3 regions of the Nosocomiicoccus ampullae genome follow, and region 3 is predicted to be linked to each of the others. Evidence: riboswitches for the same ligand, from Rfam matches in the RefSeq annotation. Region 3 holds a riboswitch; each other region holds the start of a gene.
The links. Region 3 has a riboswitch for S-adenosylmethionine ahead of KPF49_RS00175 (MerR family transcriptional regulator). Riboswitches for the same ligand answer to the same signal wherever they lie in the genome.
Positions count from the first base shown of each region.

Region 1: it holds a riboswitch for S-adenosylmethionine, as region 3 does, so the genes downstream of both, metK (methionine adenosyltransferase) here and KPF49_RS00175 (MerR family transcriptional regulator) in region 3, are expected to answer to the same signal.
Region 2: it holds a riboswitch for S-adenosylmethionine, as region 3 does, so the genes downstream of both, KPF49_RS06800 (methionine ABC transporter ATP-binding protein) here and KPF49_RS00175 (MerR family transcriptional regulator) in region 3, are expected to answer to the same signal.

Region 1 is NZ_CP079110.1:1,023,005-1,026,293, reverse strand. It holds gene pckA (phosphoenolpyruvate carboxykinase (ATP)) at 1-1,374, opposite strand, end outside; SAM riboswitch class I at 1,510-1,620, shown strand; gene metK (methionine adenosyltransferase) at 1,705-2,880, shown strand; gene KPF49_RS05220 (NERD domain-containing protein) at 2,971-3,289, shown strand, end outside.
Region 2 is NZ_CP079110.1:1,292,531-1,295,819, forward strand. It holds gene KPF49_RS06795 (methionine ABC transporter permease) at 1-277, opposite strand, end outside; gene KPF49_RS06800 (methionine ABC transporter ATP-binding protein) at 270-1,286, opposite strand; SAM riboswitch class I at 1,347-1,449, opposite strand; gene KPF49_RS06805 (GNAT family N-acetyltransferase) at 1,529-2,035, opposite strand; gene KPF49_RS06810 (acetamidase/formamidase family protein) at 2,172-3,071, shown strand; gene KPF49_RS06815 (HAD family hydrolase) at 3,090-3,289, shown strand, end outside.
Region 3 is NZ_CP079110.1:38,959-42,247, forward strand. It holds gene lqo (L-lactate dehydrogenase (quinone)) at 1-1,250, shown strand, start outside; gene KPF49_RS08030 (SE2200 family small protein) at 1,272-1,373, shown strand; partial or broken gene KPF49_RS00175 (MerR family transcriptional regulator) at 1,419-1,763, opposite strand; SAM riboswitch class I at 1,925-2,023, opposite strand; gene KPF49_RS00180 (AAA family ATPase) at 2,187-3,289, shown strand, end outside.

The sequences.
Region 1 (3,289 bases), 570 kb from region 3:
TTCATGGTTTTTAAGCTCGCCTTCAACCGCATCTGAAACCATTTTACGTGTGTATTTTAAGTTCATACGTTCCCCAACACCGTACTCTCCACCAGTCCAGCCAGTGTTTACAAGGTATACTGACACATCGTGCTTGTCGATTAATTCACCAAGTTTGTCTGCATATACTGATGCATGTAATGGTAAGAATGGTGCACCGAAACAAGTTGAGAATACAGGCTCAGGAGTCGTTACACCGCGCTCAGTACCTGCAAGTTTTGATGTAAATCCACTTAAGAAGTGATACATTGCTTGTTCTTTTGTTAATTTTGCGATTGGAGGAAGTACTCCGAATGCATCAGCTGTTAAGAAAACGATTGTTTTTGCATGTCCTGCTTTTGATGGTAATACCGCATTGTCAATATGGTTAATTGGATATGCAGCACGTGTATTTTCTGTGAGAGAATTATCATTATAATCAGGGTTTCTTTCATCGTCTAAAATAACGTTCTCTAATACACTGCCAAACTTAATTGCACGGTAAATTTCAGGTTCATTTTCTTCAGATAAATGAATGGCTTTTGCGTAGCATCCGCCTTCAATATTAAATACACCGTGTTCATTCCAACCATGCTCGTCGTCACCAATTAGGCCGCGTTTTGGATCTGCTGAAAGTGTTGTTTTACCAGTTCCAGATAATCCGAAGAATAGTGCAACGTCGTCTTTTTCACCAACGTTTGCTGAACAGTGCATACTTAAAATATCATTTTGTGGTAGTAAGAAATTCATCACAGAGAAGATAGACTTTTTCATTTCCCCTGCGTATTCTGTTCCACCGATTAAAACAATTTGTTTTTCAAAGTTTACTAAGATAAATGTTTCTGAATTTGTTCCATCTACTGCTGGATCTGCTTTAAATGATGGAGCTGAAACGATTGTGAAGTCCGGAGAAATGTTTAAACCTTCTTCTTTTGTTTCAGGATCAATGAATAATGCTTTAACAAATAAGTTATGCCACGCGAATTCGTTTACGACACGAATATTTAAGCGTGTATCTTCGTCTGCACCTGCGTAACCATTAAAGACGAAGAGTTCTTCTTTGTCGTCTAAGTAATTTAATACTTTTTCAAGTAAAGCATCAAATACGTCACCACTAATTGGTTTGTTAACTTCGCCCCAATCAACAGTATCTCTAGTTACGTCATCTTCAACGATGAAGCGGTCTTTTGGGCTTCGTCCAGTATATTTACCAGTTGTAGCAGTAAAAGCACCATTACTAGCGACTTTACCTTCGTTTCTTCTTGAAGCGGCTTCAACGAGTTCTGCACGAGATAATTGATTGTTCGTTGAATCTTTTTTAACAAGTGCTTCGATTTTATTTACAGAGTTTGACATTATATTAGTTGCCTCCAAAAATTAATTATCATTATTAGTTTATTATAACATGATAAAAGATTCCAATGAATCACAATATATTTTAAAAGTACTTGAAAACTTCTATTATTATGTGTATTGTTATAGACAAGTTATCTCTTATCAAGAGTCGGTGGAGGGAGTACCCCCTATGAAGCCCAGCAACCCCTTCGATTAAGAAGTATGGTGCTAAAGGTTGCAGAAATAGTTATTTCTGATCGATAAGAGAAAAGGGTGGCCTTTTCTCTATGTGTTGAGAAAAGGTTTTTTTAATGTAAGAGATAGCTAATAAAATAGTTGAGGAGAAAATATATGGAACGTAGATTATTTACGTCAGAATCAGTTACAGAAGGACATCCAGATAAAGTCGCAGACCAAATTTCAGATGCGATTTTAGATGAGATTATTAAAGACGATAAAGATGCACGTGTGGCTTGTGAAACAGTTGTTAATACGGGACTAGCAATGATTGTTGGAGAAATATCAACGTCTACTTATGTCGACATCCCTAAAATTGTTAGAAATACAGTAAAATCTATTGGTTATACGAACGCTGAGTTTGGCTACGATTATAAAACGATGTCAGTACTTACAGGAATCGACGAGCAGTCTCTAGATATCGCACAAGGTGTAGATGGTGAAGGTGATAACGAGTCTAAAGAAAAAGGGACAACTGGGGCAGGGGACCAAGGCTTAATGTTTGGTTATGCTACAGACGAGACTGAGGAATTTATGCCATTACCAATTACACTCGCGCATAAACTCGCGCGTCGTCTAACAGAAGTACGTAAAAATGATGTTTTAGATTATCTTCGTCCAGACGGAAAAACTCAAGTGACTGTTGAGTACGACGAAAATGATACACCACTACGCATCGATACAATCGTTGTTTCATCTCAACACGATGAAAAAGTGTCTCATGAAAAAATTAAGTCAGACATTAAAGAAGAGGTTATTGACTTTATTATTCCTGAAGAATTAGTGGATGAAAACACACGTATTATTATTAATCCGACGGGTCGATTTGTCATCGGTGGCCCTCACGGAGATGCAGGGTTAACAGGACGCAAAATTATTGTAGATACTTATGGTGGATACGCTAGACACGGTGGTGGCGCATTTAGTGGTAAAGATCCGACAAAAGTTGACCGTTCTGCAGCTTACGCAGCAAGATACATTGCGAAAAATATTGTCGCAAGTGGACTCTCAAAGCAATGTGAAATACAGTTATCATACGCGATTGGAGTCGCTGATCCAGTCTCTATCTCAGTGAATACATTTGGTACTGGTAAGCTTGAAGACTATAAAATTGCTGAAGCAATTCGTAAAGAATTCAAGTTAACACCAGACGGTATTATTAAAATGTTAGATTTACAGCGTCCAATTTATAAGCAAACAGCAAGCTACGGTCATTTTGGTCGACATGACATTGATTTACCATGGGAAAAACTTGATAAGACAGATGTTTTAAAATCTTATTTAAACTAGCTTTACAGCCACTTTAAGTGGCTGTTTTATTTTTATTTCTATTAATTAATTGCTATAATTAATAAAGTTAAATAGAAAAGGAGAGATTATATGTCTACAGATATATTAACAGAGCCACTTTTTATAATTGTTGCGGCTTTACTTGTAATCATAGCAATTTCATTTTTAATCTATTACATAAAGCATCGTAATGAAGTTACAGAAAATGAAAAATTATTTAAAAATAAAGAAGCGACACTCATTGAAAATTATGAAAAAACACAGGAAGATGAGCGTATGGCTCATAAAAAAGAGTTATCAAATTTAAATGAAAAATATCTAGAAGATACAACATTGTTAAACAATAAATTATCGAGTTTACAACAGTTTACTGTCGATAAGGGTGAATATTTGACAGATCTTGCGTTAC
Region 2 (3,289 bases), 300 kb from region 3:
ATATTGGACCGTGTGATGCATTTACTAACCAAGTTGCAAATGGCATAATTGCAACGATTAAAATAATGAACGGGAAACTACGTACAACGTTTACTATAAATCCTAAAACTGTATTTAAAGTTTTGGCTTTAAATAATTGACGTTCACTCGTTACAAAAAGTAAAATTCCTAATGGTAATCCAATTAATACCGCAAAGAAAATTGAAATAGATACCATCAAAACTGTTTCTAAAAATGAGCGGTATAGTAATGGTAAAATAGTGTCTAATTTATCCATAAATTTCAGCCCTCTCTAACCCTTTAGTATCATCAATATGTTCAAAGAATCGTTTAATTTCAGCTTCATCTCCAACTACTTGCAACATAAGTAAGCCAAGTGGATCACCATTAATATATTCGATACGACCGTTTAAAATACTAATATCTAAATCAAATAGCTTATATAACTGATTTAAATGATTTCCTTCCGCAGTATCTTTTACGAACTTTAACGTAATTATACGATTCGTATTAGACGTTTGAATATGCGGAGGTACTTCGAAATCGTAAATCTCTTGAACAAACCCTTTTGTCACACTGTGTGTTGGGTTACTAAAAATGTTATATACGTTATCAATTTCGATAATCTCACCATTTGACATTACTCCAACGCGATGTGCGACTTCTTTAATGACTTCCATTTCGTGAGTAATTAATACGATCGTTAGCCCGAGTTTTTTATTGATATCTTTTAATAGATTTAATATCTCTTTAGTAATTTCCGGGTCTAATGCACTTGTTGCTTCGTCACAAAGTAATACTTCTGGGTCATTGGCAAGTGCTCTTGCAATTCCGACACGCTGTTTTTGACCACCACTTAGATTACTTGGGAGGACGTCTTTTTTATCAGATAGGCCAACGAGTTTCAACAACTCATTGACTTTAGCATCTCTTTTATCTTTTGGATATTTCGCTGCTTTTAAAACGAATTTGATATTTTCAGATACTGTTTTACTACTAATTAAGTTAAAGTGCTGAAACACCATACCAATCTTTTGTCTTTTAACACGAAGTTTTTCTTTAGATAATTTTGTTAAGTTATCCTCTCCGACAATCACTTCACCACTTGTTGGAGTTTCAAGTAAGTTAATCAGTCGAATTAAAGTACTCTTACCTGCACCACTAAAACCAATCAGACCAAAAATTTCACCAGATTTAATATGTAAATCTGTCATTTTTAACGCTTCAACTGACTTATCTTTTAACTGATATGTCTTTTTAACGCCTTTTAATTCAATACTACTCAAAACAAATCCCCCCTGTAATAATAAAAAAACCATTTACTCTATATGAGAGCAAATGGTGTTTAGATATCTGTCAAGCATCTGCTCGTTGGATTTAGCACAGTACTATAAAAGCCCGCTGCTGAACTGTCATTGGGCCAAATCCCTCGAGTTCTCTTGATATTTATTATTTAATTTAATGATAATCGTATATTACTTTTTAATGTTTGGCAATACCTTTTTCTAAATTGTTTGAAAATTCTTTATTAAACCCATTTAGACATATAAATTAAATCCGTATAACTGCCATCGTTTAGTTTAACTTGGTCTTTTAACGTCGCTTCGGTTTCAAATCCGAATTTTTCGTACAGTCGAATCGCGCCGTCATTATTACCGAACACTGTTAAAATCAGTTTTTCGATATGTTCATTCTCTTTAGCGAATTGCACAACTTCCTCTATTAATTTAGAACCAATACCGTGACCCGCGTATTCTTGTTGAACACTAATTCCAAATTGTCCAATGTGACGGAATTTATGACGATGATCGTGGAACATATTAATGATTCCAATCACTTTATCGCTATCTACTGCAACGAGTTTTAAGTCATTTTCACCTGTATTTTTTATCTTTTCTATTTGATCATTTAAATCTGGTTCTTGGTTTTCAATTGCTGTTGCAAGTGTGTCTGGATTTTCTTTTGTTACTTTAATTTTATGTTCTATCACTGATTCTGCATCTTCAATTCTAGGTTGACGTATTTCAAAATTCATATAATCCCATCCTTTTCAAAGTTAAATCTATAGTAACATGTAAATTTTACTATCTCACTTCGTCTGTTTAGCGCTTAAATAGACATCTCTCTAATAATTTGTAACAATTAAGATGATTATAAAGGAGGGCATTAATATGAAACATCTTTCTAATGAACATTATTTTTACCACATGTCTAAAGATAACGAACCTAAGTTAACTGTAGAGGCTGGAGATACAGTTAAAATAGACACTCTTGATTGTTTTACAAATCAAATACAAGATGAAAGTTACGAATTTGACGCACTCGACTGGGACAAAATGAATCCTGCAACAGGGCCAATTTACGTGAATGGTATTCAAGCAGGTGACGTTTTAAAAGTAACGATTGAAGATGTTGAAATCCGTGATAAAGGTGTTATGCTAACTGTTCCTGATGCTGGAGTAATGGGTAAATATTTACACGAACCAACAATTAAAGTCCTCGAAATTAAAGACGATACAGTCGACTTTAACGGTATTAAAATACCACTAAATAAAATGGTCGGAGTCATTGGGGTTGCACCAAAAGATGAAGCAATCAATAACGGTACACCAGATACACACGGTGGTAATATGGACTCTGTTAAAGTCACTACTGGTGCAACACTTTACTTACCGGTCTACCACGACGGTGCATTATTTGGATTAGGAGACTTACACGGTGCAATGGGTGATGGTGAAATTTCTGTCACTGGTCTAGAAGTTGAAGGTTCTGTCACGGTAACGTTAGAAAAAGCTGAAAACATACAAACTGAACACCCTATTTTAGTAAATGATGACGGAATTTATCAGTTTGTTTCTCACGAAAGTTTAGACGAATCAGTTGATCAGTCCGTACAGGTGATGATTCAAAATATTTTAGAGCCAAGAACGACGTTAACACTACCAGAGCTGACAATGCTGATGAGTTTAGTCGGTCAAACTGAAATTAACCAAGTCGTTGATCCTTTAAAAACTGCACGTTTCTTCGTACCACAATATATTTTAGATGAATTAAATATTAACTTAAAATAATGAATAGGAGGCTTTCATATGAAAGCAGTCGCAATAGATTTAGATAGTACCGCTTTAACAAATGATGGTAAGTTCAGTGACCATTTAAAAAGAACAATTGAAACACTTCACGAAAATGGCACATTGGTTTTTATCGCTACAGGACGTTCGATGAAATCATTAAAAACTAAAATTCCTGAAGACTTACCAGTAGACGGATTCGTTGCAGCGAGTGGCGT
Region 3 (3,289 bases):
AAGAGATTAATGAACAATTTGAACTATCTAAACAGTTTTGGGGCAGTTTAGTTAAAAATGGTGATATTTCTAATCCAGAGGAATTTATTCAGCCATTACCGCATATTAGTTTTGTAATGGGTCCAACTAACGTTGAATTTTTACGAAAACGTTATGAAAAACTAAAAACAATTCCTATGTTTGACAACATCGAATACACTGAAGATATTGAAACAATGAGAGAATGGATGCCATTAATGATGCGAGATCGTAAGTCTAGTCAGCTAATGGCAGCAAGTAAAATCGATGAAGGTACCGATGTGAACTATGGTACTTTAACTCGTAAATTAGCAAAATATTTAGAGCAGAAATCTAATGTTTCATTAAAATATAATCATGAAGTGATTGATTTAACTCAACGAGAAGATGGCAAATGGGAAGTTATTGTAAAAAATAGAGCGACTAAAGAAAAATTTACTAAAGTAGCTGATAAAGTATTTATCGGTGCTGGAGGTTACTCTATTCCATTACTTCAAAAAAGTGGGATATCTCAGAGAAAAAATGTCGGAGGTTTCCCGATTACTGGTCAATTCTTAGCGTGTAAAAATAAAGATATTATTAAACAACATAATGCAAAAGTTTACAGTAAAGAGCCTCTAGGTAAGCCACCAATGACTGTACCGCACCTCGATACACGTTATATCAATGGTGAAAGTACGTTACTATTTGGCCCATATGCGAATATTGACCCTAAATTCTTAAAATATGGATCGTTCTTTGACTTATTTGGCTCAGTAAAACCTTATAACATTACGACGTTATTATCATCAGCGGCTAAAAATATACCACTTATTAAATACTCAATTGACCAAATGGTTATGACTAAAAAAGGTTATATGAACTATTTAAGAACATTCATACCTGATGCAAAAGATGAAGATTGGGAATTATACACTGCTGGTAAACGTGTTCAGGTAATTAAAGACGACGACGAATATGGTAAAGGATATGTTGCGTTCGGAACAGAGGTTGTGAACTCTGATGATAATTCTGTCATTGCAGTATTAGGAGAATCACCAGGTGCTTCAATATCATTCTCTGTAGTTCTTGAAGCATTAGAGAAAAACTTTAAAGAAGATCGTGAACTCTGGGGACCTGCAGTTAAAAAATTAGTACCGTCATATGGTAAATCACTCATTAATGACGAAAAGCTTATGAGAGAAACTCGTAGAGAAACATCTGAAAACTTAAATTTAAATTATTATAATTAATTTTAAAAAGAGGTTGTATTAATGAAAAAAACAGTGATTATTTTCAGCGTTATTTCAGCGTTATTAGTAGCATTTAAATTATATCAAGATAAAGTCAACGAAATGCCTAATATAGAATATTAATTAGTAAAAGAAGTCCGTGATACTAGTTTGGTCACGGACTTCTTTTTATATAAGACTTTCTTTATTTAATTCTTCTTCAATGAGTTTAATATGTGAGTTGATAAGGTTTTTTTGATCATTTAAAAATTTTAAATGTGCTTTTAAAAATGTTTGAATTTCAATTTTATTATCGTAAAGCATGTTTGTATTTTTCTTAATTTCCTTTAGGGGCATGTTTAAATTACTTAAACATTGAATGAATTTTATCATTTCAATATCATCTTTTGAATATCATCTTTTATTATTATGATCTCGCTTAATATTTTTTAGTATTCCTTTTTTCTCATAGTAGCGCAACCTACTTTTAGAAATATCACAATAATTCGCAACATATTCTATGACTACTTGCAAGGTTGTTTACTTTCATTTTTTTGCTTCCTCAAGCTGATCGTACAATTCTAGTACCCTATCGTAACTCTGTCTTTCATCAATACATTTCATTAAATATAATCTCCTTTAATTAATTATATTCAATAAAATAGCCCTTCAAATTAAGAAGAGCGTCCAAGGTCTTCTTATCTTTCAGTACAAACTGTTGGAATTGGCACATCGCTAAAAGCTGTTGCCGGAGTTTCACAGGGCCAAATCCCTCCACTCACTCTTAATAAGAGAACTATTCTATTGATTACTAATATTATAGCATACTATTTGTGATTTCTGAAGTTGATGATAACGCATAGCGATACATCTAAATTTAATGATATAATTAGTGTTGATAAGATATTTTAACATATAAATAACGCTATGAATTACCTTTAAAGATAGGAGGATTTTATGGATAATGTAATTAAGGTACATTTAGTTGGATCAGATTATAATGCCTCTGGTGTTTATGATTTTGATAAAAAAACTATAATTATTTTTAAAGGAAGTAAAATTAAAAGTCATTTAAATGATATCATTAAAGAGGATTTTCCAGATATTATTGAACTTAGGAAACGACTTTATGATGAAAATATACTCACTAATAATGAGTTTATTGAAGATTATGAGTTCGATGATATCAATGTTACTACTAGACTTATATCTTCGAATGATTCTTCTAAAGAAGTATGGAAATTAAGTAATAACTCTTCACTTCAAAAGTACGAAAACCAACTTTCTCATCAAAAGCAGTTTATTGAATTCTATACGAGTTTTAAAGTTGACGATTTGGAAGAAAAAATAAAAGCTCAAGCAGAGGTTATTAAAAGATTTCAATCATTATATCCTCTACATAAGTTACCAAATTTGACGTTAAAAGAATTCGATCAAAGAGGTTCGAATGAGAGTTTTATGTACTTAATAGAATTTGGAACTAGAGAAATAGCGTCAGGGTTTTTAGGAAATAATAGAAATAAACTTTTCTTTCAGAATAAAGATGGAACTTATGATAGTATTAATTATTTTAAAAATAAGTATCCTAATGAAACAGTTGATGAACGACTGTCTTTATTTTTAAATCAGCTATATGAGATGATTGTAAATTTTGATAAAAATACTTATGTGAATCAACCACCTCGTAATATTAATACAATTCGTGGGAAACTCATTATGATATATCGCCCAGGCGAGCTGATTACATTTAATTCTAAAAATAAGTATGATGCGTTACATAAGCATTTAGGTTTACCTTATGAAAATCTCGATTCGGTTGAACTTAATATCGAGATGCAAAAGTTCTTAAATAAGAATGAGATAAAGGTGAATGTAACGGAAGCTGCAGAAATTTTAGAGGCGTATTATCAAGAATATATTAATTATAAAAATACTAATAAAGTAGTTGGAGATACGAACAATATGAACTCTATATCTGACGATATTTTTCTTTCTAAGGAGGAAATAAATCAAATATTACGATTACTGCAACGTAAAAAATCAATAATATTTACTGGTCC